4 regions of the Paenibacillus sp. 1182 genome follow, and region 1 is predicted to be linked to each of the others. Evidence: riboswitches for the same ligand, from Rfam matches in the RefSeq annotation. Region 1 holds a riboswitch; each other region holds the start of a gene.

Region 1 (7,666 bases):
TTGCGATACGATCCATTGCCGAACGGAATCCACTGCGCCCTTGCGTACCTTTCGTCCATCGGCCAGATCCAGACCACTCATCCGGGTCTCCGCCTTGAATTCGATAAAGGTTCCACCTGCCGCCAAGGATTCATCCAACGTATGCTCCTGTTTGCGCATCAACTCGAGAACCGAGCGACCCTCTGGCGTCTCATCCTTCATAGAGCTAGTCGCTGCCCACTTCACTAGCTCTGCCTTCTCCACGCCCTCTACAGGCACGAATTCACTCGCCATCCGGTTCCCGAAGGTGATTGTACCTGTTTTATCCAGAATCATCGTGTTGATATCCCCAGAAGCTTCTACCGCCTTGCCTGACATGGCTAGCACATTAAACTGGGTGACCCGGTCCATACCGGCAATCCCGATGGCTGACAACAGTCCTCCAATCGTGGTTGGAATCAGACAGACTAGCAACGAAATCAGCACAGGAACAGGCAAATCAATGTTAAAATGACGGGCAATCGGCGCTAGCGTAACCACCACAATTAGAAAAATAATCGTCAAGCTAATCAGCAAAGTGTTCAGCGCAATCTCATTCGGCGTTTTTTGCCGCTGAGCGCCTTCCACGAGCGAAATCATTTTATCAATAAATGTCTCGCCCGGCTCTGTCGTAATCCGCACCTTAATCCGGTCACTAACCACTCGCGTTCCGCCGGTTACCGAGCAAAAATCACCACCCGATTCCTTGATGACCGGAGCCGATTCTCCCGTAATTGCAGATTCATCCACCGAAGCCAAACCTTCAATGACCTCACCATCGCTTGGAATCATTTCACCCTGGGAGACAATAACTACGTCCCCCTTACGCAACTCGGTTGAGCTAACCACCTGAATGTCATTTCCGACGAGCTTGTTAGCTTGCGTGTCCTGCTTGGATTTTTTTAAAGAGGCAGCTTGTGCCTTACCCCGCCCCTCCGCGAGCGCTTCGGCAAAGTTGGCAAAAAGCAACGTAAACAACAGAATAACAAACACGGCCAGGTTAAAGCCTATTTCCTTGTCAGTTCCAAAATAACCGGGAAACAGTAACATTAGCAGCACGACCAATGTACCGATCTCCACGACGAACATGACAGGATTTTTCATCATCATCATCGGATTTAATTTTATAAAGCTATCCTTGATCGCATGCTTCAAGATGCTTCTGTCCAGCATGTGTTTGCGTTGTTCCTTCATGGTCAAACACCCCGTTCATCCATTCTCATTTTCTTCTTCACATGGTCAAAAATTCAGCAACAGGTCCCAATACGATGACAGGTAAAAAGGTCAACGCACCAATCAGCAGCACGACCCCGATCAGAATGGCTCCAAATAACTTGTTGTCCGTGCGCAGTGTCCCCGTCGTCACCGGAGTCGGCGCTTTGGCATTCAACGAAGCCGCCACAGCCAACAATGCAATCATAGATACATATCGCCCGAAGAACATAACCATCCCCGTTGTTACATTCCAGAATACGTTGTTATCTGAAAGACCTTCAAACCCCGAACCATTATTTGCGGCAGATGACGCATATTCATAGAGCACCTGAGTCAACCCGTGATAGCCAGGGTTAGTGACCGCATCATATCCCCAATGACTCATAAACGCAAGCGCAGTTGGGGCGAGAATGAGAAACGGATGTACCAAAATGGCAATGGCGATCAGCTTCATTTCCTTGCCTTCAATTTTCCTTCCCATAAATTCCGGAGTTCTCCCGACCATCAGTCCGCATATAAACACACCCAGAATCGCATACATCAGCATATTCATCAGCCCGACACCCTTGCCGCCAAAAATGACGTTTAGCATCATTTCTCCCAAAGCAGCCATGCCACCTAGCGGGGTTAGTGTATCATGCATATTATTGACCGAACCTGTCGTTGCCGCTGTTGTGACCGCAGTGAATAAAGCCGATTGTCCAATACCGAAACGAACCTCTTTCCCTTCCATGCTTCCCTGAGAAGCATCCACACCCAGTGTCTGGATTAACGGATTACCTGTCTTCTCAGACACATACGTAATGGATAGAAAAATTAGAAACAATACCATCATGGAGCTAAAAATAATCCAGCCCTGCTTACGATTACGGGCAAACAATCCAAAGGTATACGGCAACGAAGCCGGCATTACCCACATTGCCAAAATTTCCAGCACGTTCGTCCAAGGACTTGGATTTTCAAAAGGATGCGCAGAGTTAGCTCCCGCATAACCGCCCCCGTTCGTCCCCAAATGCTTGATGGACTCCAGAGAAGCAATGGGTCCCATAGAAATTTGCTGTTGTGTTCCGCTCAGCGTCGTAAGATCCGCCGTAGGCTGTAGCGTCTGTGGTATCTTCAATCCCACCAGCACCAGCGTAAGCACAAAGGCCAGTGGCAGGAAAATCCTTATAATAGCTTTAATAAAATCTTGAAAGAAATTGCCCATCCCTTCACCGCGCCGCGTCAATCCTCTCATAAAAGCCGCAGCAACCGAAAAACCGGAAGCAGCCGAAGTGAACATCATCATCGTGACGAACGCCATCTGTGTCAGATACGTAAGCCCGCTTTCTCCGCTATAATGTTGGAGATTCGTATTCGTCATAAAGCTGATTACCGTATTAAAAGCTAGTGATGCTTCCATATTACTGTTTCCAGCCGGATTACCGGGAAGCATTCCCTGTAAACGCAACAGCAAGTAGCTGATTGCCACAAGCACGACGTTCGTAGCAATGAAACTCATAACATACGTAGTCCAACGCATGCTCTCCACTTTCTTCAAGCCTACTACCTTATAAATCAGCTTTTCTGTTCTGCCAAAAATCCGATCCGTTCGATTCGGTTCATTCGAGAATACATGATACATATATGTACCCATTGGCTTTACCAAGAGCAGCAATATAACGATCACAATTCCAATTTGAAGCAGCTCCATCCTCTATTCCTCCTTCAAAATGCTCCTGCGTTTGGAACAACAGACCCGATTAGACCATCTATGAAGTGCACACGTTTGCGAAAACCTGCTACCAATGATGCTTTAATGCTCAGATCTGTTGTTCCCGCCCGCTCTATCCCTACAAGTGACTAGAACTTTTCAGGGTTCAGGAGTGCGTAGATTAAATACATAAACACAATAGCCGTAAGCCCGAGTATAACGATCATCCTCTTCGTCCTCCTTTAGAGGTCTGCGCATCACACCAGCGTACAAACAGCAGTATCACTCCATAACTCACAGCCATGACGAGCAGCATGTATATATCCATCATGTTTATACCCTCCGTATCGATCCTCAGATCGCCATTCTTATTCCATCATAAAATCATAAAACAACTATGTCATAAGTGCTTATCCGTTCAGCAGAAAACCCACCTCTCCGTTCAATGTGTAGATCACATGGTCCGCTCCCAATCCCCGATAAATTCCTTGTGGATTACAGCCGTGTGTAATAACATAGATCGATTCCGATGTTAGTGGTCGACATATTTGCAGGAAACGGCAAGTCAGATTCAAGCTGTTCTCGAACAAATACACACTACCAATTTCTTTTTTTGGAAAATTCCATTTTCCCGCTTGCATGGTATTGATGCGGACAATGTGCTCCACACCCATTTTTTTGAGCTGTCGTTCCTCCTGGGCGCTATTCGTGAGAACTGCAAACGCCAATTTTTTGAAAATAAGCAATTTCACAAAACTTCTGCCCGCTTCATTCGGTGCAGTGACAATAATTAACCGACCTTCCATCAGTAGCTCCTCTCCCGGTATAAAAAGACAACAAAAAGAAGCCGAAGGAAAAAGGCTTTCCTCCGGCTTCTGACATATCCATGATAAAATAAACCATGGCTGCACACGGCGGTTTGTTGCCTCTCCCTGTACGCTTACGAGGTTAGCTGTCGGATTCGGACGTGAGAGTCGCCCTATTTCTGGCACTTGACCGGAAAATTCACCCCATGAGACACACGGCTTCCGAAGCCGTACAGTCTCGATTGGTTCCCCCGCTTTTGCAACTGCAAAATTCAGCGCTATAGACATTTCGTTGTTGCTTCATTCAAGTTAATTTGAAATTACGTCTTGAATCATACACCCGCGCATGGAAGACTGTAAAGCTCAACTGCAGGGTTATAAATCGGGCTTTAGAGCATAGAAGATTAATAATAACGCTTACAATGCAACTATGCTTCTCACATCTCCTTTAATCTCTGTTTTTCATCCCTTTTTGAAAATGACAAGCATGTCAATATTGGCGTAGGGTAAAGCGTTATTGGCCTTTTTTTGTAAAAAGAGAAGAAAATACGCTATATGTACCAGCTAAACACCGATTTAACCCGCTTTTATAAGAAGAAACAACTTAATTCGCTCCATTTGCGGTGCGATTTACTGTTTTGAGCAAAATACGATTTTACAGCGCCTGAAGGCTTTATACAGCTTTTCCAGGCTTGCAACCCTTCTTTAAATTGTCTAAAATTTAATTGCTGAATATTGAATGAGGAGAGATGCTATGACCGTTTATGAATATGATGCGCAAACCCTGCAAGGGAAACAAATTCCGTTATCCACATTTGAAGGGAACGTTCTGCTTATCGTGAACACTGCCAGCAAATGTGGGTTAACCCCCCAATACAAAGCGCTACAAGAGCTATATGACCAGTATCATGAACAGGGGCTCGAAATTTTGGGATTTCCCAGCAACCAGTTTGCCAAACAAGAGCCAGGTTCCAGTGAGGAGATCTCCGAGTTTTGCCAGATCAATTATGGTGTCACCTTTCCGATGTTCGCCAAGACAGATGTCAATGGCGATCAAGCACACCCCTTATTTCGCTACCTGACCCAAACAGCTCCGGGGGTATTAGGGTCCAAAGCGATCAAATGGAATTTTACTAAATTCTTAATTACAAGAGAAGGTAACGTGTTTAAGCGCTATGCACCGCAAACCACTCCAGATAAACTGGCGGGAGATATAGAGAAGCTTTTGCAGCAAAACTGACATTCTTCATTATCACAGTTAATAAACGACCTGTTGCAACCGTGGCTTCCGTGGCTAAAGAATATAACGAAAATGCTTAACAAAAAAAGCACCCTTTCACGTAAACCGTGTCAGGATGCTTTTTTAACTAGGTCTTGCATATAATGCGGTCGAGAGGACTCGAACCTCCACGGGCGTACGCCCACTACCCCCTCAAGATAGCGTGTCTGCCATTCCACCACGACCGCAAATCATAATGTATTGAGGCAACAGATTTATTATACTCTCTCATCAACTATTTGTAAACAAAAATATTATAATTATTTTAACTTACATATATGAGCGATAATAATACCGTCCTGCATAAAGATAACCGCTTGCTGAACTATGCATTAATGTTGCCCCCTTACGGATTATCAGAACCACCTAGCACTTAACTAAGTAATTAATTTGACGAAATAACGTATTTACGATTGTAAAAACACGTATAAAAGTGTATCATAGTTTCAGATGGTTAATTCTAACATGTTTACTGATGATTATTATAACACACCAATTATTCCGTAAGAATCCGTAAGGGGCGATTTCTTTTGAACAACAAAATGCCTGTCACCTCCTTCGGGTGGGCCATCAAACAACGGCTTGTCGAACTTCGACTGGATCAGAAAACATTTTGTGAGACACACAATATTCCGCCTTCACGCTTGTCCAATCTGATTCACGGCACCCGCAAAGCACAAAGGTACAGAAAACAAGTTGCTGCAATTCTGAACATCGACGATAACGATTATAAGGAGGCATCGCCACTCTAAATCCAACAAGCATTCCAGTTACATACAGGTCATTCCATATCACCAAGAAACCAAATAAACCCGTAAAGCGAACCCCTCCAGTTCGTTTACGGGTTTTCAACCCAGACAATCTTTAGCCAAAAAAATCATTCCGGCTTTGTTTTATCCTTCTCACTTTTTTGCTTACGATATTTCGCAAATTCAACATATTCTAAAATAAAATTCTGTTCTTCCGTCTCAAGATCTTCTGCCTGGCAATTCAGTGGCCCCATCACTCCAAAAAAATAAGCAGCCTTCTGCTCCTGAAGTACGCCTTCTCCCGGCTTAATCCCTTTCATTAACCAATCGAGCGATACATTAAAAAAGTCCGAAATCTGAATTAAATGAGTGGTACCCGGCGTTGTTTTCCCCCTTCTCCAATCACCGAGATTCCCTGAACTGATTTTAAGCTTTTCACAAAATGCCTTCTTGGTCATTCCCCGATCTTTAATCAAAGCTTCAATCCGTTGATAAATAGTTTGATCTCCCAAAATGTTTCCCCTCCGAAACAGTAACTTTTTCTGAAATAATTTTCATTTTTCAGCCTTACTCATTAGTAATCCCCATTAAATCCTAAGCAACCATTACCCTATAGTAGAATTGCGCTGGTTTTTCTCTTTACGAAAGCGGGTAAATTCAATATACTCAAGTATAAAATTTCTTTCCGCCTCACTAAGCGGTTCCCCCTGGCAATTCAGTTGCCCTGAAGCGTCAAAAAAATAAGGGTCTTGCGACTCCTTTAGCACCTCACCCTGTATATCTCGACCCAGCATAATCCAGTCCAGACTCGCATCAAAAAAAGAAGCGATTTCAATGAGTTTATTCGTGCCCGGCGTCGTTTTTCCTCTTTTCCAATCCCCGAAGTTCCCTGTACTAATGCCTAACTGCTGGCAGAACGCCTTTTTCGTCATTCCCCGTTCCTTGATGAGTTCCTCGATGCGATGGTAAATAGATTGCATAGAAGTTCCTTCCTCCCTAGCAGGCTCTCAAATAACGATATCATGTTCTCTGTTCCCATTTCAAAGATCACGTATGCTAAAATTACCGAATTATGTATGTTGGTTTCCATTATACCACAACACGCAACAAAAACCGCCTGTTTTCCGAAGAAAGGGCGGTCTTTAAGCCAGTCCACTTACGCCAATCACGTAGCAGAGTTGTCGATTTTAAGTAAAATATGCTTCAATTCATTCAAAGTTTCACTCAGATGCAATAAATCTTCTTCTGGCAGATACACCAGTCTTTCTTGAATTTTATTGGAGAAGGTATGAAATACCTGTTCACAAAAAGCATCGCCTTCCTGTGTAATCGCCACATTCACGACTCTGCGATCCGAATCACACGACTGGCGGTCAGCCAACCCATGCTCCACCAGTTTGTCCAGAAGAGGAGTCATGTTCGGACGTGAGACATTGAGCTGTTTGGATAAATCAGATACCGTAGACGAACGTACTTCACGCAGGAGCATTAGCACCTGAAAGTTATTAGGCGACAAGTGTAATGGGAAATCGAGCGGACCGTAGGTGAAAAATTTCTTCTTCACAATCGGAAACAAGCCCAAAATATTTTCTGATATATTTCCTAACAGTTGAGTGTCCATATTTTTCACCGTCACTTCATAAGTTTATACTTATCATTCTATAACATTATGGCGTTATATTATACTATGGAATCATTATTTCATCATAATCATTACTTTATTACATCATTACACAAATAAAAAAAGCCTCTACCGCGAGAGACTTTTCCGTTCATTCCATTGATGCGGTCGAGAGGACTCGAACCTCCACGAGCGTACGCTCACTACCCCCTCAAGATAGCGTGTCTGCCATTCCACCACGACCGCATAACAAAATATAAATGGTGAGCCATGAAGGACTCGAAC
Region 2 (7,666 bases), on a different contig from region 1:
ACGTCAGGGCGAGGTGAGTGAAATATCCGAAGTTTCGGAAATTGTGCGCTCCATAAGTGGTATTCACCGAGGGAAATATCATATGTATTTTCCCCAGAATAAATTGAACGCGGTAAAAGACAGGCTTCCTGCCGAAATAAGGAATTATTTTGTCAAAGAATAGACAACTATATAGAAATGTAAGTAAAAAAAGGAGATGTAAACCTTGGATTTGTTCGACACTCATACTCACTTGGATGCGCCACAATTTGACGAAGATCGTGAAGAAGTTATAGCACGTGCTGTCGAATCAGGAGTAACGCGGATGATCAATATCGGATTTAATCGTGAGACCATTCCATCCACCATGAAATTGGCCGAGACGTATGATTTTATTTATGCGGCAGTTGGATGGCACCCGCAGGATGCGATTACAATGCAAGAGGGAGATTTAGAATGGATTGCATCGTTATGCAGTCATAAGAAGGTCGTAGCCATCGGAGAGATCGGTCTGGATTATTATTGGGATACATCACCGAAGGATGTTCAGCATCGGGTGTTTCGAAATCAAATTGGTCTGGCTCGTGAGCTCAAAATGCCCATTGTTATTCATAACCGGGATGCCCATGAAGATATTGTTAAGATTTTGCGTGAGGAAAAAGCGGGTGAGATTGGCGGAGTCATGCACTCCTTTTCTGGGAGCTGGGAGACAGCCCAAATGGTGCTGGATATGGGATTTCACCTTTCCTTCGGTGGTCCTATTACGTTTAAAAATGCCAAGCAGCCAAAAGAGGTGCTGGCACAGGTGCCACTGGACCGTCTGCTCATTGAAACGGACGCGCCCTACCTGACGCCGCATCCGTTTCGCGGGAAGCGAAATGAGTCTGCGCATGTGAGACTGGTAGCAGAGGCTGCAGCCCAAATTAAGGGGATTACAGTGGAGGAATTAGTGTCAATAACGACCCAAAATGCCTTGGAACGATTTGACATTCAATAAAAAAGCGAAGAAATCGATCAAAATAAAGAGATAGACGAAGCTAATCATGAATTTGTTGCAGGAAACTCGAGAATATTACAATATTTTAACCGAATATTTTGAAAAATGTACTTGAAACCTGCTTTACAACATGCATAGAAACAGGATATCATCTTTTCAGTGAATTGTTGTTTGAATGTAAACATCAACAAGTCATTTCATGAACCAGTCTCGCTGAGTCCCTTTTACAGGGAACGGGGGAACCGATATGGCTTACAGTATGTCCGGCGTATGTGCAAGAAGGGAACGTCCCTTCCGCCAGCCGGCTCGACCTAATTTCTTTTCCCGGATGGGATTGAACAGGTGGAGGAGCCGTATTTCGATTTCTTTCTGGGTCTTCGGGGTGAATGTGAAGGCGACCGCCATGAGCGGTTGACCCAAGCTAGGGCGACTCTCTACGTCCGAACCCGACAGCTAACCCCGTAAGCGTAACAAGAGAGAAGCCATCTCGTGCATGAGTTTTCCCGCATATTCACACATGCCGGAAGCCACGAAAGAGCTCTCTAGTCTCTTTCTTTGGCTTTTTTTGTTGTGAATAAAAGAAAATCTGTCATCATACTGTGGTTAAACAGGGGAGGACAGCATGCCGCGAAGACGGGTACATGGTGCAGGACAGTCGCAGTTTGGGCTTGTCTTGTAGAAAATCTGTTATAGTCACGTCAAATCTCAACTATGTCTTACTCCAGACGGCGGGCTATGTAAGGAGGACGGAGGAAATGGGCATTTTCCAAAAAGAGGAGACCCATGAGTCACGCTCATCCAGCATGTCTTACGTATTGCGTTGGAAGCAAGAGAATGTGCGCCAGGCTGCTTTGGTTGCTATTTTTCTAATCGCGCTAACGATTATGATTTCAATTCTGATGTACACGCAATCTAAAAAACAAGTCTTTTTTGTCATTGATGGCAAGGCATCTGCGGTAGAAACCCGGGAATCCAAGCTTCAAGATTTGCTGAGCGAGCATTCCATTTCACTTCAGCCGCATGATACAATTTCTATGCCGCTAAATGGAGCAGTACAGGATGGGGACCGCGTAGTCATTAAACGTGCCAATCAAGTTAAAGTATCTTCAGGCAATGAGACGAAAAAGCTGTACACAACAGAAAATACAGTAGAAGGTGCCATTCGTACCTCGGGCTATAAATTATCGTCAACGGATAAAGTTTATCCTGCGTTGGATGCCTCTGTTTCGTCTAACATGGACATAAAAATCGTCCGTGTGAAGAAACAGCAGGTCGAACAGAAAAAACAGGTGCCTTATCAGGTCATCAAAACGGCCGATCCAAGTCTTTATAAAGGCGATAATCGGGTCATTCAAAGCGGCAAATCGGGTGTGGTAGTCCAGCACGTTCAAAAGGTATATCATGATGGAAAGTTGGTATCCAAACAGCTGGTTAACAAGGAAGTTGCACAGAACCGTGTGGATAAGGTTATTGCGGTAGGAACGAAGAAAAAGCCGGTCGTTCTTGCTGCTTCCGTCGGTCCCAATGATGCGGTTAAGACAACAACGGTTAGTTCGGGCAGTGCTGTCCGTAAAGCAGGCGTCAATTTTAAATATAGCAAAGTTTTACAAAATGTCTCCATGACGGCGTATTCCTCACAGGAGCCAGGTATCGGTACACGTACTGCATCCGGCACGCGCGTGACGGAAGGCCGTACCATCGCTGTCGATCCGAGTATAATTCCAATCGGCTGGTGGGTGTATATCGAAGGAGTGGGCTTCCGCCGTGCGGAGGATACCGGTGGCGCGATTAAAGGCCACAAAATCGATGTGTATTATGAGAGTTTGAGCCGAGCCAACCAATTTGGTCGTAAGCACGGTAAAACCGTATATGTTATCGGACCGGTAAAGCCTGAAATCAACTAAAACAGGTTGTGTATGTTGAGGGCAATGCGATAGTATTAACAACATAGTTATGCCATGCTAAGAAGAGGATATCCTCTTCTTATTTTGTTTTCAAAAGCAGGGAAAGATAAATATAGCTTGCTGTGTAGCAGTGGAGGGAAATGCAAATGATCAAGGAAGTGATCGTGGTAGAGGGCCGGGATGATACGGTGGCCATTCGCCGCGCTGTTGAAGCGGATACGATAGAAACTGGCGGCTCAGCCATTAATAAAATGACGCTGCGTAAAATTGCATTGGCGCAGGAGCGGCGGGGGGTCATCATTTTAACCGATCCCGATCATGCAGGGGAGCGCATCCGTAAGATTATCGCTTCCAAGGTACCCGGCTGCAAGCAGGCCTTTATACCCGAGGCAGAAGCGACGCGCAAAGGAGATATTGGTGTGGAGAATGCCTCACCGGAAGCGATCAGACACGCTCTCGCACGGGTTCATACGACAGTAGAAGGCGCCGACCCGCTGATTGAGTGGGCGGACCTGATTGATGCTGGACTTATCACCCACCCCAATGCTGCTGCACGCCGTATGGCCTTAGGGAATGTGCTGGGTATTGGTTATTGTAACGGAAAGCAGCTACATAAACGGCTCTCTGTATTTCAGATCAGCCGCGAGGAATTTGCCGGAGCGCTGGCACAAATTGAAAGTGAAGGATTGTGATATCCGTATGACAGGAATTCAAGATATAGCAACACCGCGGCGTACAAAGGAAATTATTCAACGGCACGGTTTTTCGTTCAAAAAGAGTTTGGGACAAAATTTCCTGATTGATCAAAATATTCTCAATAAGATTGTGAATGCTGCCGGATTGGATGAGACGAAGGGCGCACTTGAGATTGGTCCTGGGATTGGCGCTTTGACTGAGAAGCTGGCGCAATCGGCCAAGGTAGTTACCGCTGTCGAGATTGACCAGCGGCTACTGCCAATTCTCGAAGAAGTGTTGGCCCCTTATGAGCATGTGAAGGTACGTCATGGAGACGTGCTGAAGCTGGATTTACGCGAGGTGTTTGCAGCTGATTTTGCAGACGTGAGTAAAGTAAGTGTCGTGGCTAATCTGCCGTATTACGTTACTACACCGATTCTGATGAGGCTACTGGAGGACAAGCTCCCTTTGGAGAATATCGTCGTTATGATCCAAAAAGAAGTGGCTGAGCGTATGGCTGCGTCTCCTGGAACGAAGGATTACGGTAGCCTGAGCATTGCAGTACAATATTACAGCGAACCTGAATTGGTCTGTATTGTACCGAATACAGTATTTATTCCCCAGCCAAATGTGGAGTCTGCAGTCATTCGGTTGCGTGTACGGGAAGCCCCTCCGGTGGAAGTGGTGGATGAGAAGCACTTCTTTGAAGTGGTTCATGCTGCTTTTGCCCAGCGTCGTAAAACGATTTCCAATAACTTAAAAAGCCGATTCTTCACCAAAGAGAACAGGGACACGCTGGAGCCGCTGTTGCAACAAGCTGGTATTGAACCCTCCCGTCGAGGAGAAACGCTAAGTATTGAGGAATTTGCGCGTCTCAGTGCTGTTCTGGTGGAAGCAGGTATATCCTAAGCTGGAACCAAACTGTGCATTCACCCATACGATATACGAGGGGTGATACAGTGTGATGAGTTTAGGAGACTTGGTCGTTCGGAAATCGTACGGCGGAGATGTCACGTTTCGCGTTGAGGACATCCAGCGGGATAAAGCGATCATTAAGGGAATAGAATTTCGGTTGCTGGCCGATTCCCCGGTGAACGATCTGGTCAGAGTGCCTGCAGACCAGATTAGCGGTAAGACTCAGCAGGCTCACATTAAGGCTGGTGAGTCTCTTAATCTGTTGCAACGGGCACGCCAGCAGCAAGCTGCTCGTAGTCAGGCAGCTCTGGTTGGGGACTGGAGTGATCCAGTCGAGTCAACGTATTTTGAAATGCCGGGAAAGGTTCTTCATCTGGATGGGGATCCCGGCTATTTGAAAAAATGTCTCAGTTTATATGAACAGCTCCGTGTTCCTGCAGAGGGACATCACGTTCATGAATCGGCAATGGCGGATACGTTGTACCGGCTGCTTCCCCGTATCCGTCCGGATATTGTAGTGATTACCGGACATGATGGCGTGCTAAAGCAGCCACAGCCTTACGATTTGTACAGCTTGAAAAGTTATAAAAATTCGCAAAATTTTGTGGCGGCAATTCAGGTAGCAAGACAATATGAACGTCATCTGGATTCGCTGACCATTGTAGCGGGGGCGTGCCAGTCCCATTTTGAGGCGCTGCTGCGTGCGGGAGCGAACTTCGCCAGCTCACCAGGGCGTATCCTGATTCACGCGCTGGACCCCGTTTACGTGGCTGCCAAGGCGGCTTTTACTTCGATCCGTGATACGGTGAATATGGGGGACCTGTTTCACCAGACAATCAGCGGCAGTCGCGGAGTGGGTGGAATTGAAACCAGAGGAAGCTATCGCATCGGCCTGCCGAAGCTTGAAAATTTGTCAACGCTTAAAGTAACGCCTTCTGCAATCTAGGATTCAAATGTGCCAATAGGATTGACTTGAACAAAAAGCCTCTGCTTTCAGAGGCTTTTTGTCATTTTTTATATAAATTATTCCTGTTCGCAAAAAATTAAATTGACAACTTATTTTTCGTGTTGTTATAATATTTAGCTCGATTTGACAATCCCTCTAAAATTCGTTATAATGGACAAGGAAAGAGGTGGTCGTTAGGCAATGGCTAAAAATACGCTGTTGGAAATCAAACGCAGTCTCGACGCACATGTAGGGCAAAAAATTTTGCTGCGGGCTAACGGCGGACGCCGTAAGACCGTCGAACGAACTGGTGTCTTGGAAGAAACGTACCCTTCTGTTTTTATCGTCAAGCTGGATCAGGAGCAACAGACGTTTAAACGTGTCTCCTACAGCTATGCTGACATCCTTACCGAGTCGGTGGAAGTCAGCGTATATGATCCCGACTCCCATACAAGTGTAGTCGAATATTTTGAAACACCTTAATTCATTTCGTGATTTATACCAGCTTTGCAGGTTTAACGACGGCTTCGTCATTTCAAATGACGGGGCCGTTTTGTATATACAGAGCAGGATGAAGCATGACATCTCTGCACATACTAAGCCGGGAATGATCTTCCTTATTCCATTGCCGAAGGAGGCGTATGTATGAGCCGAAGAAGACGGAGTGTCATGTCGGAGGAGCTAAAGTACGAGCTGGCCAAAGATCTTGGATTTTACGACACGGTCAAGGAAGAAGGCTGGGGAGGCATTAAAGCCAAGGATGCGGGCAATATGGTCAAGCGGGCCATCCAGCTTGCTGAGCAGGCTGCTTCTCGCAAATCGTAGCCATCGGTGGTGCTGATGAAAAGCGGGGATATCCGGGATTAGACCGGGTCATCTCCGCTTTTTTGAACCTCATGACTTGACACGCTGAGTCTGATATAATATGTTAAGCTGTCTTGAGGGAAAAGTTGAAGGTGGGTGAACGCCTTGAAAATATATGAAAAAGCACCGGCGAAAATCAATTTAATGCTTGATGTTCTACGTAAACGGGACGATGGTTATCACGAGGTCGAAATGATTATGACCATGGTCGATCTGTCTGACCGATTGACGATGTCTGAGTTACCGCGTGATACCATTATTATTTCAAGTCAAGCCGGGTACATACCATTGGATGAAAAGAATTTGGCTTTTCAGGCTGCGCGTCTGATCAAAGAACGTTATAACGTGTCTACGGGCGTCCACATCCATCTGGATAAGCATATCCCGGTGGCAGCAGGGTTGGCGGGTGGAAGTAGTGATGCTGCCGCAGCGCTGCGTGGACTGAACAAGCTATGGAAGCTTGGTATCTCGGATGCCGAATTAAGGGTGCTGGGTGCGGAGCTGGGCTCAGATGTACCTTTCTGTATTACAGGGGGTACAGCTTTAGCGAGTGGACGCGGAGAACTGCTCAAGCCACTTCCGAATCCGCCACAATGCTGGGTGATCCTTGCGAAGCCGCCGATTAATGTATCGACGGCTGAAGTGTACGGTCGTGTCAAAGCGGATCAGATTACGCACCACCCGTCTGCACGCCAGATGGAGCATGCGATCCGTAACGCTTCTTTTACCGATGTATGCAACGCACTGGGGAATGTACTGGAGGATGTAACACTAAAGCTGTATCCAGAGGTAGAGCATCTTAAAAACTCCATGATCCGCTTAGGAGCAGACGGTGTGCTGATGTCAGGTAGTGGACCTACGGTGTTCGGACTAGTATCGAAGGAAGCCAAAGTGCCACGGATTTACAATGGACTAAGAGGGTTTTGTAAAGATGTGTACGCAGTACGACTTTTGACCTGATTTTAGATATTTCTTTCTTATTATAGTGGCAATTGTTGTACAAATACGTACGAAGATGATATATTTACTATTAAATATTCGGATTTCACTATATCACTTACATTCCGCCAGCAACCGGCCAGTCCGCCGGTGCTTTACTGTACGAAGCGGGCGGCAGGAGAATAGATCGCGAGGAATTGTTGTGAAAAAACTTAAAAGAAGCTCACGATTGGTGGAAATGACGCAATTTTTATTGTCACGGCCGCATACGCTGGTGCCTCTTACTCATTTTGCGGATCGCTACGGGGCAGCTAAGTCGTCCATAAGCGAGGATCTGGCCATCATCAAGGAAGTATTTGAGGATGAAGGTACTGGCGAGCTTCTGACGCTGGCGGGAGCGGCAGGGGGCGTGAAACTGATCCCGAGGCTTTCCAAGCAGCATGCGCT
Region 3 (7,666 bases), on a different contig from region 1:
TGGTTTTGACGGCGGTTATCTTGCTGTTGACGGGTCTTCCCATGCTCAATGCATACGGAACGGAAGCAAAGCCACAGAAAAAACTTGTAGTGGGCATGAGTGCCGACTTTCCGCCGTATGAGTTTCATAAAGTTATTAACGGTAAGGATACTATTGTTGGCTTCGATGTGGAAATCGCGAAGGAAATCGCCAAAGATTTGGGTGCGGAGATGGTCCCTGAGGACATGAGTTTTGACTCTTTGCTACCTGCTCTGCAAAGTGGTCGCGTAGACTTGGTACTGTCCGGTATGACACCGACGGATGAGCGTAGAAAAAGCATTGATTTTTCAGATGTATATTATCGCTCCAAGCAAGTCATTATGGTACGCCCAGAGGATAAAGACAAATATCCTACGATGGCTGCTTTGAAAGGCGAGAAGATTGGCGCGCAAAAGGGGAGTATTCAGGAAGAAATTGCTCAAAAAGTACCCAATGCCTCTGTAACCTCACTGGACAAAATATCCGATCTGGTACTCCAGCTGCGGACCCAGCGTATCAACGCTGTTGTGATCGAAGATACGGTTGCTAAAGGGTACACGTTAGATGGGACCGTAACACTTGCCAAAGCGATACCTGAGGATGCCGGAGCAGAAACTGCTGTAGGTATACGCAAGGGGAACGCAGAATTGCTTGCCTCTGTAAATAAAACGTTGGCTCGCCTGAAAGCGGACGGGTCGATTGAAAAGTTTTCTACAGAAGCGAGTGCACTCTCGGCAGATCGACAGGTTTCTTCTAATAACATCGTAGATATTTTTTGGAAATACCGCAGTCTTTACGCTACGGGTATTGGTTACACTCTGTTGCTGTCTGCACTCGGAGTACTGTTTGGATTTATCATTGGTCTGATCGTATCCTTGTTGCGGATGAGTGGTATACGCATCATTGAGTGGTTAGGTACCACATATGTGGAGATCCTGCGTGGCACACCTATGCTGGTGCAGCTCATGATCATTCACTACGGGATTGCTTTGACGCTGGGTGTCAATTTTACTCCACTCCAGTCCGGTATAATCACATTGTCTCTGAATAGCTCGGCATATCTGGCTGAAATTTTCCGTGCAGGTATCCAGGCAGTAGACCGTGGACAGATGGAGGCCGCACGCTCATTGGGTATGGGACGAGGCAAAGCTATGCGTCACGTCATTTTGCCACAAGCGTTTAAATCTATTTTGCCTGCTATAGGTAATGAGTTTATTACAATTATTAAAGAATCCTCCATTATTTCGACTATTGGTATGGTGGATATTATGTATCAAGCCCAGGTCATTAAGAATATTACCTACGAAGGATTAAGTCCGTTCATAATCACAGCCGCTATTTATTTTGTAATGACATTCAGCTTGTCTAAGCTGCTTGGTTTATGGGAAAGGAAGTTGAGAGCCAGTGATCACCGTTAAACAATTGCGTAAATCGTTCGGCAAGAATGAGATTTTAAAAGGCATTGATATAGATATCGCCAAAGGAGAAGTTGTCGTTATCATCGGTCCCAGCGGTTCGGGGAAGAGTACGTTTTTGCGTTGTATGAATCTGTTAGAACAGCCGACGGATGGGGAGATTTTATTTGAGGGCGAGCCGATTACAGCTCGTGGTCATAATATTAATGTAACCCGGGAAAAAATGGGGATGGTGTTCCAGCATTTTAATCTGTTCCCACACAAAACAGTGTTGCAGAACCTGACGCTTGCACCGACGCAGGTTAGAAAACAGTCAGGTAAGGAAGCGGAAAAAATTGCATTAGAACTCCTGCGTACCGTGGGGCTCGAGGATAAGAAGAATACCTATCCGAACCAGCTATCCGGTGGTCAGAAGCAACGTATTGCGATTGCGCGTGCTTTGGCCATGCAGCCGCACGTAATGCTGTTCGATGAGCCGACTTCTGCATTGGACCCTGAAATGGTTGGAGAGGTTCTGGATGTAATGAAGAAGCTCGCCGAAGGCGGTATGACAATGGTAATTGTAACGCATGAAATGGGCTTTGCCCGCGAGGTAGGCGATCGAATTATCTTTATGGATAACGGTCAAATTGTGGAGCAGGGTGCACCAGACCAGGTATTTGGCACTCCAAGCCATGATCGCACTCGTGATTTTCTTGCCAAAGTATTGTAAGAAAGTGCTGGTCTAATCATAAAAAAGCTCTCCGTTGACGGAGGGCTTTTCTTATTTTGTCACCATTTCCCCATACTTTCGTAACAAATATCGATTTCTTAATGACAAAATTGTAACGAGTGTAGTATGATGTTCAGGGTTCCCAACATTTTCATGCGGATAAGGTTACAAAATTGTGATATTATGCAGTAAGCCAAAACTTACCGGGACAGCATGCGGTTAGACAAGCGCTGAAATGCTGGCCCAAACTATGGGAAGTGCGGGGGACGTAACAACGGCAGCCATTCCGATACGTCATAAGACGATGAGGAATATGCCTAGGGGTGAATTGCACAAGCATAGGGCTTCTCCTGAGTCCGAATCCGACAGCTAACTTCGCAGGCATAAAAGAGGAGGTACATATCTTTGAAACATTTAAAACATATTGGTAAAACGATGAAAATTGCGGTGCTTGCCGCAGCTATTGCAGGGTTGGCACAGACAGCTGGAATAGCGGATGCTGCCTCGCTTCACACTGCCAAAGAGGGCGATACCTTCTTTTTGCTTGCTCAACGTTATGGAGTATCGGTAGACGAGCTAACAAAGGCTAACCCAAACATTGCCTCCAGCAATATATATGCAGGTCTGCAAATTAAGGTGCCTGGCGAAAAAAGTGTAAAGGCAGCTTCGGAATCGAAGCCGCAGCTTCTTACGGAGAAAGCAGCAGCGAATGAGGCGCCAACGATTGAAGCTTGGGGTAAAACATTCAACTATAGCAAAATAGTTGACGTTAAGGCTTCAGCGTATTCTGCCGCAGCCGATGAGAATGGTAAATGGGGCGCAGTGGACTACTACGGCAATCCGCTTAAACTAGGTACAATTGCGGTAGATCCTAACGTCATTCCGATGGGCACGAAAGTACTGGTTACAGGCTACTCCCATCCAGGTTTGCCGGATCATTCTTTTGTAGCTGTCGCTCGCGATCAGGGCAGCGCCATTACAGGAAAGCGGATTGATATCTTTATTCCAGGCAACAAATCATTTGTGAACGACTTTGGATTTCAAAATGTGAAGCTGTACGTTATTGATAAATAGCATTGTACGTATATACAGTTTAATTAAACATAATATATATTATGTAAACATAACGCCTATATCCGTATATATCTAGGTCGGACTCTTATCAGGTCCTATCCGTAAAAAGGCTGTCTTGACGAGCAGAATACTTCTGCTGGTAAGACAGCCTTTTTACGTTGCTTTAGCTTGGACCTCAATTATAAACATACTGTTATTTTCGTTCCGATGTGTGGAGTAGCCGGGGGACTGTCACAAATTTGTAGCCCTTAGCTTTTAGAGAGTGAATTAGACCCGGCAAAGCTTGGACAGTGCCTTGCAAGTTGGAACTTTGACCTCCACCAGCGTGCATTAAAATAATAGAGCCAGGCCCTGTAGCTGGAATCACATTTCGCTGAATTTGTGTTTTACTTAGTCCCTTCCAGTCGAGAGAGTCTACATTCCAGTTGACAATCATGTAGCCATGACGACGTGCCCACTTTATTTGAGGCTCTGTAATTTCACCGTAGGGTGGACGAATCAACTTGGGGCGAAAACCTGCGCTGGCTTGTAAAATACGTTCTGTTTTTGTAATCTGGTTGCGAAAGCGTTCTGGTGTAGCCTTCCTAAAATCCGGATGAGTATAGGAATGATTTCCTATAGCATGGCCTTCACGGATAATACGACGTATAATCCCCGGATGCTTTTCCGCACGGTGACCGACGATGAAAAAGGTGGCTTTGATGCCGTTGGCGTGTAATACGTCCAAAACCTGCGGCGTATACCTAGAATCGGGCACATCATCAAAGGTTAAGGCAATTTGGCGGGTGTGTGGGCCGCACATTTTAAAAATGTCCGCATGTTTTTTACGCAACATTGCTAATGTAGGAGTAGCTCGATCTGTACTCAGATGTACAGAAGAAGCAACAGCTGCTTCCTTGGGATGGGGCGTTCCGATCTTGGGAGGCGCATCCGCGTGAACGGGTAAACTTGAAAATGCTAGTAACAGTGCCAAGCATGGCAACACTCCCCTGTACGGCATATGTATCCCCCCTTTTCGTGCAGTGGTACCTAGTGGTGCTCTCGACTATTATGTACCTGTCCTATTAAAAATATGCTGGTTACCAAGTTAGGCTCATAAACGTCTGGAAAGAAGTTCGCGATGAAATGATTATCAATGAAGATGATGGAGCTAAACGTACATATTCTCTTAAACATGACCGAAAACAAGAGCATTTTCGCAAGTTTTAGCCTTACAACGGATTCGGTATCCCGTGACAGCTGGTGTATAATGGGGTTGCAATTCATAATTATACAGACATGGAATTGAAGGAAGGAAGGATAAAAGTGACCGACTTGTTTACTCCTTATCAATTAAAGGGGCTTTCTTTAAAAAATCGGATTGTTATGCCCCCGATGTGCCAATTCAGTGTGGAGGCCGAGGATGGAAATCCGACGGATTGGCATCATGTCCATTATGTGAGCCGAGCAGTAGGAGGTGCTGGTCTTATTATTGTGGAAATGACAGCGGTTCATCCTGATGGACGTATTACGGATCGTGATTTAGGTATTTGGAGTGACGAACATATTCCTGCATATCGTAAGATTGTAGAGGAAGTTCACAAGTATGGTGCCAAAATTGGCATTCAACTAGGCCACGCTGGACGCAAGGCCGAAGATGCTGAGCAACCTGTGGGTCCTTCTTCGATTCCTTTTAGCGAACGCCTTAAAAAGCCGCACGCCTTAAAGACAGCAGAAGTCAGGGAACTGGTTCAGGCATACAAAGAAGGCGCGCGCCGCGCGGTGGAAGCCGGTTTTGATACGGTTGAGATACATGGCGCTCACGGCTATCTGATCCATCAATTTCATTCGCCTTTAACAAATACGAGAGAAGATGAATATGGCCAGGATCTGTCACTGTTCGGTGTTGAGGTCATACATGCTGTTAAAGAGGTTCTTCCTGCTGATATGCCTGTGCTTATGCGGATATCTGCCAAAGAATACGTCGAGGATGGATATAATGTGGAATACATAACAGGTGTAGGGGAACGATATCGTGATGCAGGTGTGGACATTTTCCATATCTCTTCTGGTGGCGAGGGTCCAATTGGTTCTGGCGGAGGGCCGTCTGCGCGTGCTGGCTATCAGGTGGATTTAGCTCATACCGTCCGTGAAAAGCTGAATGTACCTGTAATTGCTGTTGGATTACTGGATGATTATGAGGACGCCCGTCGGGTTGTTCAGCAAAAAGAAGCTGATCTGGTAGCAATAGGCCGCGCCATGCTGCGTGATCCCTATTGGGCGTTGCATGCATCGCGGGAGCTAAAAGTACAGGCCGACATCCCAGAGCCTTACTTGCGCGGCTTTTAGATAATTTTTGAAACCCTCTTTGCAAAGCTTGCGTAAACATGTGTACAGAGCTTAAAATTTAAGCATTCAACTCTAGGAGGAACTTCACATGTCTATTTTCAAACGATTAAGAGATCTTACGATGTCCAACATTAACGCCATTATTGACAAGGCAGAAGATCCAGTTAAAATGACGGACCAATACATTCGTGATATGCAAGAGGACCTGGAAGATGCAGAGAAAGCGGTAGCCGCTCAAATTGCTATTGAAAAGAGATTCAAACAGCAATACGAAGAACAGGCTGCTTTGGTAAAGAAACGCGAAGAACAGGCACATACCGCTGCAAAAGCACAAAATGTAGATCTGGCCCGTCGCGCGCTGGAAGAAAAGAAATCTGCTGAACAAAAAATGAACGAGTTCAAAGCTGGTTACGAACAGAACAAAGCTGCAGCCGATAACCTGCGTGGCAAGCTGGATGAAATGCGCAGACAGCTGACAGAAATGAAAAACAAGCGCGAGACACTGGTTGCCCGTTATAACGCAGCTAAAGCGCAAACTGAAATTAACAAAGCTATGAACGGTTTTAGCTCTGATACGGCAACTGCCGGATTGAAGCGTATGGAGGAAAAAATGCTGCAAGCAGAAGCACGTGCCGAAGCGAGCAACGAAATGTCTTCTAAGGAAAAATCGTTGGATGAGGAGTTCAAAGAGCTGGATAAGAAAAGCGCCGTGGACGATGAGCTTGCCGCTTTGTTGAAGCAATACGAAAATAAATAAGAACATTTAAGCAGTGCCGCCAAGTTTGATTGCTCAGGAAGCGAAGGAGAAACGTTTTCTCCTTCGCTTTTCCCTGCCCGCAGGCGTAAAACATTATATGAAGGTCAAGAAGATGTGGAGGATGGTATGAAATGCATTTTTTAGAAACGATGAAAGCAATGCTTGTATGGACTGGTGCGGGAGCTATTTTGATCTTCGCATTAATGTATGTCGACTCTTTATTCACGAAGTATAAGGATTTTGCCGAAGTGAAAGCTGGAAATATGGCCGTAACGGTACGAATGATTATGAAGCTGGTTGCACAAGGCTATATTTTGTCAGGCTCTATCGCTACAGCTAATAATTTGCTCGAAGCGCTTGTGTATTCTGTGATCGCTTTTGTCATCCTGCTTGTTTTGGAAGTTATTGTACGTCTGCTGTTGCGGTACTGGGCCCAGTTTGATCTGGATAAAGGTACACAGGAAGGTAAAATTGGTTTCGGCCTGTTTTCAGGAGCGCTGCATCTGGTTGGCGCCTTGATCATTACAGCATGCTTCTAGGCTAAGAAAGGCAGGAATATAACCATGGGTGTTTGGAAACGAATTTCAAATCTATTTGCTAAGCCGGAGCCGCCAAAAGCAGAGAAAAGCATGCTTCACTTAAATCCAGGTGATATCTGTGAAGTTTCGCTTGTCACCTATGAAGTGGTAGGTCGTGTACATAATCGTGCCCGGAATGCCGTTGTTTTGACGCTTCAGGATGGTAATCAAATCAGTTATCTTCATATAGAGGAACGGGAAACACTGCAATTCGGACTATATCAGGCCATCGACGGTAGACTTGACAACCCTGAGGAAGTGCCGACCATTTTAGAGCTGGATGATACAACGTATCATTTGGAGGAGCAATATTCTGGGCAAGTTACCGTCATGGGCCGTGCTCCTTTCCGACAGGGTGGAGAGCAGCATGTTTGGCAGTACCAGTCTGATAATTACCATTTGTTGCGGGTAGAGTGGCAGGACGGTCGCTTTATGCTTTATGAAGGAGAAGAAGTGATTACCGGAGACGTCAAGGTTATTCGGGCAAGCTAGGAGAGGGTTACACATGAGCAAACGCACCTGGCAGTATGCATTAAAGGTCTTTGTGGCGCTGAGCTTGTTCGTATCCGTGTTAAGCGGCTGCGGCTCGCCAAGTGTAAAGGATACGTATCCGCTGGAATCGGTTAGTGGTAGCGGAAATTCAACCTCGTATGTATACCGGGCAGCTGGCAAGACAGTCCCGGAAGTAGCGGAGGAATTGAAAGAACAGCGTACACCGGAACAAATGTCACCGCAGAGCAATGAGCGGATGTTTCTGGTATATAGCGATGAGTGGTACCATTTG
Region 4 (7,666 bases), on a different contig from region 1:
AGTCCATGATTCAGGATGGACAGAAGCTGAAGGAAACGACCGAAATGCTCAAAAATTGTGATCTGCTCGTATTTGACGATATTGGTGCCGAAAATTTAAGCCCGTGGGTACGGGATCATGTGATGGGTTCTATTTTGAATTACCGAATGAACCGCAAACCTACTTTTTATACTTCCAATTATTCGTTGCAGGGGCTGGAGAAGCATCTCAGCTTTACGAGCAAGGACGGAGAGGAAATGTACAAAGGACAACGCTTGATGGACCGGATTCGACCTTTTGTAGATGTCATTACCGTAAAGGGAAAAAATCAGCGGGGGTAAGCGTTTTTCCGTCTGCTATTTTGATATCTTACAATTAAAAGACTATTGTGATATAATTAAAAGGTGTCGAAACAGACATTACAGGTTATAATAATCTTGACTTTTCTATAAAGGAGGAACATACAATGGCAATTGTTAACGTGTCCGATCAATCCTTCAACGCAGAAGTCGAAGGCACAGGAACCGTTTTGGTTGATTTTTGGGCGCCATGGTGCGGTCCTTGCAAAATGATCGCTCCTATTCTGGAGGATCTGTCCACAGAAGTTGGCGACAGCGTCAAAATCGCGAAGGTGAACGTGGATGAAAATCCAGAGTCTGCTTCCCGTTTCGGCGTGATGAGTATTCCTACCCTGATCGTCTTCAAAGACGGACAGCCTGTCGATAAAGTGGTAGGTCTGAACTCCAAAGAAGCACTGAAAAGCATGCTTACTAAACACCAATAATCATCGCATGTGACCCATGCTCCCGCGGGGGCTTGGTGGAGCGGCCATGAAAGGTCAATGCCTCCGGTTGTAAATACCGGGGGCGTTTTTGTGTATTATTCCTATATATTATGAGTAGTTAGTTGAGTAATCATTAAGAATGGAAGGAGGAACCGGGCGAATGAAACCTTATGCGGAGGACTTGCAGAATCAGGAGAAGGCGCTGGAGAACATACGGCACAAATTAGCGTTACTGCCGGATGCATCAGGCTGTTATCTGATGAAGAATAGCGAAGGCACCATTATTTATGTCGGCAAGGCCAAAGTGTTGAAAAACCGGGTCCGTTCCTATTTTACAGGTAGCCATAACGGCAAGACGCAGCGATTGGTTTCCGATATCCGTGATTTTGAATATATCGTTACAGGCAGTAATATGGAGGCGCTCATTTTGGAGTGCAACCTCATTAAAAAGTACCAGCCGCGTTATAACGTGCTATTGAAGGATGATAAAACCTTTCCGTATTTGAAAATTACGAACGAGGCACACCCCAAGCTGGAGGTGACCCGTCGCGTTCTGAAAGATAAAGCAAAATATTTTGGACCGTACCCCAATTCCTACGCGGCACATCAGACGAAGAAGCTGCTTGATCGTATGTATCCGTTACGCAAGTGTGGTGTAATGCCCAAGGAAGTATGCCTGTATTATCACATGCATCAATGTTTGGGGCCTTGTGTGAAAGAGGTCGAGAAGGAAACGTATGACCAGATTGGTCAGGAGATTGGTTCCTTTTTAAGCGGGGGACATGAGGAAATTAAAAAGGATCTTCAGCGTAAAATGCAGGAGGCCGCAGAGGAATTGTACTTTGAGCGGGCCAAGGAGCTGCGAGATCAGATTATCAGCATCGACGCGATGATGGAAAAGCAGAAAATCACCACATCGGATGCGAAGGATCGAGATGTATTCGGTTTTTCAGTAGATAAGGGCTGGATGTGTGTACAAATCCTATATGTCCGCAAAGGTAAAATGATCGAGCGCCATATGTCGACTTTTCCTTTCTACGGTGAAGCTTACAGTGATTTTATGTCCTATGTGACGCAATATTATAGTGACAACCCGGCAGTGCCGCAAGAAATATTGCTGCCAGATTCTCCTAGGCTGATGCAGGCAGAACAGGTCAATGTCGATCAACCGGTTGCGGCAGAAACTGTACTCCACAGTGCAGCTACAACCGATGCTACCGGACAGACAGATGAGAAAGCGATACAAACGGAGACAGAGCCTTCTGCTGACTCATTGCTGGTGGCTGAAGAACGAGCGACTTATGCAGCAACAAATCAAGACCAAGTTGGTGACCAAGATACCGGAGTAAAGGAAACAGAAACCCAACTATCCGGTGGACTGGAGGACCCGAGTACGGCGGCTCTCGCTCTGGCTGAATGGTTGGATGTAAAGGTACTTGTACCGCAGCGTGGACTGAAAAAGCAAATGACAGGCATGGCGACGGAAAATGCACGTGTTGCTTTGGACGAGAAGTTTAAGCTGATTGAGCGGGATGAGGAACGGACATCCAAAGCTGCAAGCAATCTCGGACGTGCCATTGGGCTGGATAGCTTGCACCGGGTGGAGGCGTTTGATAACTCCAACATCCAGGGTTCCGATCCAGTCTCAGCCATGATCGTGTTTATTGATGGCAAGCCTGCCAAGAAGGAGTATCGAAAATATAAGATCCGTTCTGTGCAGGGACCCGATGATTATGAAACGATGCGTGAGGTTATCCGACGTAGATATGAACGTGTGCTTAAGGAAAATTTGGAACGTCCCGACTTGATCGTTGTCGATGGTGGACGTGGACAAATTAAGGCGGCGACCGATGTATTGCAAAATGAGCTGGGTTTGTTCATTCCTGTGTGTGGTCTGGTGAAGGATGCCAAACATAGAACTTCCCAACTATTAGTGGGAGAGTCCTCTGAGGCCGTGACACTTGCACGCAATAGCGAAGAATTTTATCTGCTGCAACGGATTCAGGACGAGGTTCACCGTTTTGCCATCACGTTCCACCGCGAGCAACGCGGCAAATCTATGGTAACTTCCCGGCTGGACTCTATTCCAGGCATCGGCGAGAAACGGCGTAAGTTACTGCTTAAGCATTTTGGATCGCTCAAAAAAATAAGAGAGGCCAGTGTCGAAGACTTCCGGCCTCTCTCTATTGGGGATAAGCTTGCGCGTCAGATTATAGCTGCCCTTCGGGAGGAGGAGTCGTAGAATACGGCTCCTCTTTTTTTATAGGTTCAAACATAATTCGATTTGGCTTTTTAGGACTAAACCAATAAATGATGTAACCCACGATGGCTGGAAGTAAGATCCAGAATAGACCAGCGCTCACATTCACAGTGTCTCCCAGGCTCATCACACTAAGTCCCATTAAAATGCTGTCAAAAATAACGTGGCTGAACATGGCGGCAATAAAGCCGTAACGCAGGAACACAAAACTGAACAGCAAACCAAGAAAAGTCAGCTCAATAGGTCTGGAAATCACCGGATAGATTGGATAAAGTGTATGTCCCAGTGCCCAAATCAGCGTGGTGATCAGACACGCAACAAAAGTATTTTTTACTATTTTTTTGACCATCGGAATACCAAACAGACGGTAGACAGTCTCTTCTCCAATACCTGCCATCCAGGCCATAATCGGCAGTAGCCATGGATAAGCCATATTATAAGGGGATTGCGTGGCATCTGTGGTGGAGAATGTATTAAATGTGCGCTCCAGTATAAAGAACAAAATGGATTGTACCCCGAGCAAAATAAAGGCCCACAAGTAGCCAACATACATACTGCGAAGCACATACAGCCCGTAGCCCGGCTCTTTCGCACGCGGCCATGCATTCAGTCCAACCTGACGCATAAGCCCGTCACCGCCGACCAAGGAGAAGTAGAGCGCTACAGCCATGACGAAGGTAACACCAATCTGGAAAACCATAAGAAATATAAGCATGCCCTTACCGCCTGCTTCTGCTTGCAATAAAGGCAGCATGTTCATGGTCCCAGCTATACTAGCAATAAAGTATACAACGGATAGAACAATGCCGCGTACAAATGAAGTATGTCGTCGGGTGAGTGACGCATACACAATGGCAAGTACACCCAGTACAAAGCTAAATAGGGCATAACCCGCATAGGTCATCAAATTCGCCCAAAATGTTTGCTTTTCGATATAATCGGTATAGGACGACGGGGCCGAAAAGCTTTGGGTGAAGGAGCGAACATCACCGTCTTCAAAAGTAAAAGCCAGTGTAAGTACCGAGGCGCCGATTTTTTTATCGTCTACGGTATACTTTAATCCGCCTTCTTGTTCAGTGGTCGAGAGCTTCAAATCCGACGGCTTAAAGCCAAAGCGCTTGACCCATACTCCGGCCGCCTGCTCCTTGGCTTCGAGCGTCATGCCGTCCTCAGCCACACGTACAAGCCTGTTACGTGCTTGTTCATCCGTAGAAATATCAGCCTGTGTGTAATTGGTATTGGAGGTGATCCGTTTAAAGCTAACGACCTTCCCAGTGGATAAATCCACATGAATTTGCAGTTTACTCTTCGCTGAGGATTCAGGCAGATCGACCCGAAAGGTTTCGTAAGGGTAACGTTTTTTCCATGTACGGTCGTACTGTTGAAGCAGTTTTTCTCTAGATAAATAACCGTACAAATCTGTTTCGGCCTGATAGGTCACGACAGGCTCCTCAGGCTGTGATTCAGTATAGCCCAGCTCGGAGCGGGCGAAGTCCAATGCGTGTATGACCGCTTCTTGTTTGCTGATGACCTTTGCGTTCATTACTGATTCTGGACTCGGATTGCTAAGCGAGGGAATAAGCAATTGAAAGATAAAAAAGCAAATCAGGCCAATCCCGCCCAGCAAGCCTAATTTTTTGAAGTTGGCCGTGAGCACGACCGGTTTCCCGATAGGATTCATGAGTTTCCTCCTTAATCTGTAAATAAGAACATCCATTAAAGATATCATACTGCACAGGTTCCCGCCAACAGACCAGCGATATTCATGAAAATAGAGTGAAAGCACTTTAAAGTTCCAATAAAATTAGATAAGCTGCGATTAAACGATGCCCATTCGCAAAATAAAGCCAATTTCACGTTTTTTCGGCGAAATTGGTTTTGTGATCTGGATATAGAAGGATTATAATCTTGAGGCAATGCCTATGAAATACATAGGTAATGATATACAGTTGAGCCGAATTTCTATGGGAAAACGGGGGAACCATGTTACTGGGGTGAATTTTACAACCGATCCTGCTGGATCGGAAGTGTAAATAGGGCATACTGTGCTGCCCGAATCCGTCAGCTAACCTCGTAGGCTATGAGCAGGAACCAAGTCAGGCACTCGGTTTTCCGGTGTCTTTTTTTGTGCGTATAAAAGTGTTTGGATTGGTTAGACCGCTGCGGGTGCAGATTATTCTTCCGATTGCTGTTATCCCCGGATTTTTTGATTGTATACCCCCTTTAATGGTTAAAATCCGGAGATAAAGGCAAACGCTTCGCTTCTTCAGAACAATTCTGCCCCTTTCGCTACTGCCCGCCAATAGCACAGGGGGCCGAGTAGTGCTTGACATGCATTCTTCCTGTATTCAGGGAATGCTAATTATAGTTACTTAAGGTTTGGAAAAATCAAAAAATTCAGGGGCAACGACGATCGGAAGATCAAATGGAACGCGTAGCGAGCTTACACCGTATTAAATCACTGTTTTTATAGTTTTAAGGATTAGGAGAGAAGTGATGAATAGATGAATCCCAATGCAAGCTGGCTTCGGCTTTCTCCACCGCAGATATTCGTTGCGGGCTTTGCCATTATCATTCTTATAGGTAGTTTATTGTTAATGCTGCCGATCTCCAATACAACAGGAAAGCCACTTGCGTTTATAGACGCTTTGTTTACTGCCGCCTCTGCGACCTGTGTAACCGGGCTTGTCGTAAAGGATACCGGGCTCTTTTTTACCACTTTTGGTCAAGTTGTCGTCGTTGCGCTGATCCAGATCGGCGGTCTTGGCTTTATGACCATGGCTACCTTGATTGCACTGGTGTTCAAGCGTCGGATTTCCTTGCGGGAGCGTCTCATTTTGCAGGAAGCGATGAATCAGACTTCTGTAGAGGGAATTGTCGGGTTAATCCGTAAGGTATTACTGTACTCACTGGTTATTGAAGGCGTATGCGCTACGATATTCTCGGTTCGCTGGTCCTTTGATATGCCTGTAGGCAGGGCGATTTATTTTGGAATCTGGCATGCCATCTCCATGTTTAACAATGCTGGTTTTGATTTATTCGGTGAATTTCGCAGCTTGACAGGTTATGTATATGATCCGATTGTTAATTTTACCGCAATGTTTCTAATTATTTCTGGCGGCATTGGTTTTGTAGTGATGTCAGACCTGGCAGAATATCGCAAGCGCAAGAGACTGTCCTTGCATACCAAGGTGGTACTCAGCATGACGGGCGCTATGATTGTAGTCGGCACGCTCGTGATTTTTGTATTTGAGTTTACGAATCCAAAGACTCTTGGCTCGCTTGATTGGGGTGGTAAGCTACTGGGATCTTTATTCCAGTCCGTTACTCCCCGTACCGCAGGTGCCAATACGCTGGACATCGCAGGCTTGCGGCAGGCTACGCAGTTTTTTATCATCATACTCATGTTTATTGGGGCTTCCCCTGGCTCCACTGGAGGCGGGATTAAGACCACAACATTCGCCCTGCTCATTGGAGCAGTGATTTCGATGCTGCGGGGGCGGGAAGATATTGTACTGTTCAAGTACCGACTTGCGCAGGGACGAATTTACAAGGCTTTGACCATTACACTGCTGGGGTTGCTGTTCGTGATCGGGGTGACCATGATTTTGTCGGCAACCGAAGATCATCATTTTCTGATGATCTTGTTTGAGACGGTGTCTGCGTTTGGTACGGTGGGGCTGTCGATGGGGCTTACACCTGATTTAACAGTCATAGGTAAGCTGGTGATTACCCTGACGATGTTTGCAGGTAGACTGGGGCCACTCACGCTAGCTTATGCACTGGGGCCGAAAAAGGGTAAAGAATTATATCGTCATCCGGAAGGTAAAATGATTATAGGATAAGGGAGTTTTCGAGTAGATATGAAAACGCAGCAGTTTGTAGTTATTGGCTTGGGGCGGTTTGGCTCAAGCCTGGCTTTGCAATTGGTGGATATGGGGTGCGAGGTGCTAGGCATTGACCGGAATGAGGATGTTGTGGACAGTATGAGTGAGATGTTGACACATACTGTCGTGGCGGACGCTACCGATGAAGACTCGTTGCGATCACTGGGCATCCGTAATTTCGATTGTGGCATTGTTGCTATTGGTGATGACATTCAGGTAAGCATCCTCACCGCCATTTTGCTGAAGGAGCTGGGTGTGAAAAAAGTTGTAGCCAAAGCCATATCTGTGCTGCACGGGCGTGCGTTAGAAAAGCTCGGTGTGGACCGGATTATTTATCCAGAACGGGATATGGGTATCCGGGTGGCTCACCAGCTAGTCACGCCTAATTTGCTCGATTATTTGGAGTTGTCTAAGGAATACAGTATTGTGGAACTCAATGTACCTGCATGTCTGAATGGCAAAACGCTAGCAGAGCTAAATGCCCGTACTCGCTTTGGTTGTAGCGTCGTGGCGCTTCATACAGCGAACGGTATCCTGATCGCACCGACGGCTATGGATCGGCTAAAAGCAGACGATATTATGGTCATCATCGGTTCGAATGACAATATCGGTCGCTTTGAGGATGAGGTTGTTAATGTTAATGAAGAGGATTAAACCCTCTACACCATACGGTAGCCTGCAAACGAAGCCCGTGTCTCGCTAATCCAGCGTCGTGCTGTCGGACCGAGATCGGTCGTCTCCGAGTAAATGAGGGAG

Evidence for each region. A riboswitch is a leader RNA that binds a small molecule or an ion and turns the genes downstream of it on or off. The one in region 1 is predicted to bind cyclic di-AMP.
Region 2: it holds a riboswitch for cyclic di-AMP, as region 1 does, so the genes downstream of both, JOD82_RS27125 (resuscitation-promoting factor) here and JOD82_RS15590 (hypothetical protein) in region 1, are expected to answer to the same signal.
Region 3: it holds a riboswitch for cyclic di-AMP, as region 1 does, so the genes downstream of both, JOD82_RS02150 (3D domain-containing protein) here and JOD82_RS15590 (hypothetical protein) in region 1, are expected to answer to the same signal.
Region 4: it holds a riboswitch for cyclic di-AMP, as region 1 does, so the genes downstream of both, JOD82_RS17235 (TrkH family potassium uptake protein) here and JOD82_RS15590 (hypothetical protein) in region 1, are expected to answer to the same signal.

Annotation. Positions count from the first base shown of each region.
Region 1 covers NZ_JAFICR010000007.1:113,830-121,495, forward strand. The annotation lists gene kdpB (potassium-transporting ATPase subunit KdpB) at 1-1,212, opposite strand, end outside; gene kdpA (potassium-transporting ATPase subunit KdpA) at 1,250-2,926, opposite strand; gene JOD82_RS29780 (potassium-transporting ATPase subunit F) at 3,076-3,153, opposite strand; gene JOD82_RS15590 (hypothetical protein) at 3,337-3,732, opposite strand; cyclic di-AMP (ydaO/yuaA leader) riboswitch at 3,848-4,020, opposite strand; gene JOD82_RS15595 (glutathione peroxidase) at 4,487-4,972, shown strand; tRNA gene JOD82_RS15600 (tRNA-Leu) at 5,117-5,199, opposite strand; gene JOD82_RS15605 (hypothetical protein) at 5,542-5,763, shown strand; gene JOD82_RS15610 (helix-turn-helix domain-containing protein) at 5,889-6,272, opposite strand; gene JOD82_RS15615 (helix-turn-helix domain-containing protein) at 6,366-6,740, opposite strand; gene JOD82_RS15620 (MarR family winged helix-turn-helix transcriptional regulator) at 6,926-7,381, opposite strand; tRNA gene JOD82_RS15625 (tRNA-Leu) at 7,545-7,627, opposite strand; tRNA gene JOD82_RS15630 (tRNA-Lys) at 7,643-7,666, opposite strand, start outside.
Region 2 covers NZ_JAFICR010000020.1:11,805-19,470, forward strand. The annotation lists gene JOD82_RS27110 (HD domain-containing protein) at 1-163, shown strand, start outside; gene JOD82_RS27115 (TatD family hydrolase) at 206-976, shown strand; cyclic di-AMP (ydaO/yuaA leader) riboswitch at 1,178-1,460, shown strand; gene JOD82_RS27125 (resuscitation-promoting factor) at 1,732-2,880, shown strand; gene rnmV (ribonuclease M5) at 3,027-3,572, shown strand; gene rsmA (16S rRNA (adenine(1518)-N(6)/adenine(1519)-N(6))-dimethyltransferase RsmA) at 3,580-4,464, shown strand; gene yabG (sporulation peptidase YabG) at 4,520-5,416, shown strand; gene veg (biofilm formation stimulator Veg) at 5,618-5,899, shown strand; gene JOD82_RS27150 (small, acid-soluble spore protein, alpha/beta type) at 6,062-6,241, shown strand; gene ispE (4-(cytidine 5'-diphospho)-2-C-methyl-D-erythritol kinase) at 6,386-7,240, shown strand; gene purR (pur operon repressor) at 7,422-7,666, shown strand, end outside.
Region 3 covers NZ_JAFICR010000001.1:434,036-441,701, forward strand. The annotation lists gene JOD82_RS02140 (ABC transporter substrate-binding protein/permease) at 1-1,436, shown strand, start outside; gene JOD82_RS02145 (amino acid ABC transporter ATP-binding protein) at 1,423-2,145, shown strand; cyclic di-AMP (ydaO/yuaA leader) riboswitch at 2,376-2,544, shown strand; gene JOD82_RS02150 (3D domain-containing protein) at 2,551-3,219, shown strand; gene JOD82_RS02155 (polysaccharide deacetylase family protein) at 3,413-4,219, opposite strand; gene JOD82_RS02160 (NADH:flavin oxidoreductase/NADH oxidase) at 4,525-5,547, shown strand; gene JOD82_RS02165 (PspA/IM30 family protein) at 5,636-6,304, shown strand; gene JOD82_RS02170 (DUF350 domain-containing protein) at 6,436-6,843, shown strand; gene JOD82_RS02175 (DUF4178 domain-containing protein) at 6,868-7,374, shown strand; gene JOD82_RS02180 (DUF4247 domain-containing protein) at 7,388-7,666, shown strand, end outside.
Region 4 covers NZ_JAFICR010000008.1:128,717-136,382, forward strand. The annotation lists gene dnaI (primosomal protein DnaI) at 1-320, shown strand, start outside; gene trxA (thioredoxin) at 446-763, shown strand; gene uvrC (excinuclease ABC subunit UvrC) at 924-3,005, shown strand; gene JOD82_RS17230 (CPBP family intramembrane glutamic endopeptidase) at 2,974-4,704, opposite strand; cyclic di-AMP (ydaO/yuaA leader) riboswitch at 4,966-5,118, shown strand; gene JOD82_RS17235 (TrkH family potassium uptake protein) at 5,528-6,868, shown strand; gene JOD82_RS17240 (potassium channel family protein) at 6,887-7,564, shown strand; gene JOD82_RS17245 (LysR family transcriptional regulator) at 7,570-7,666, opposite strand, start outside.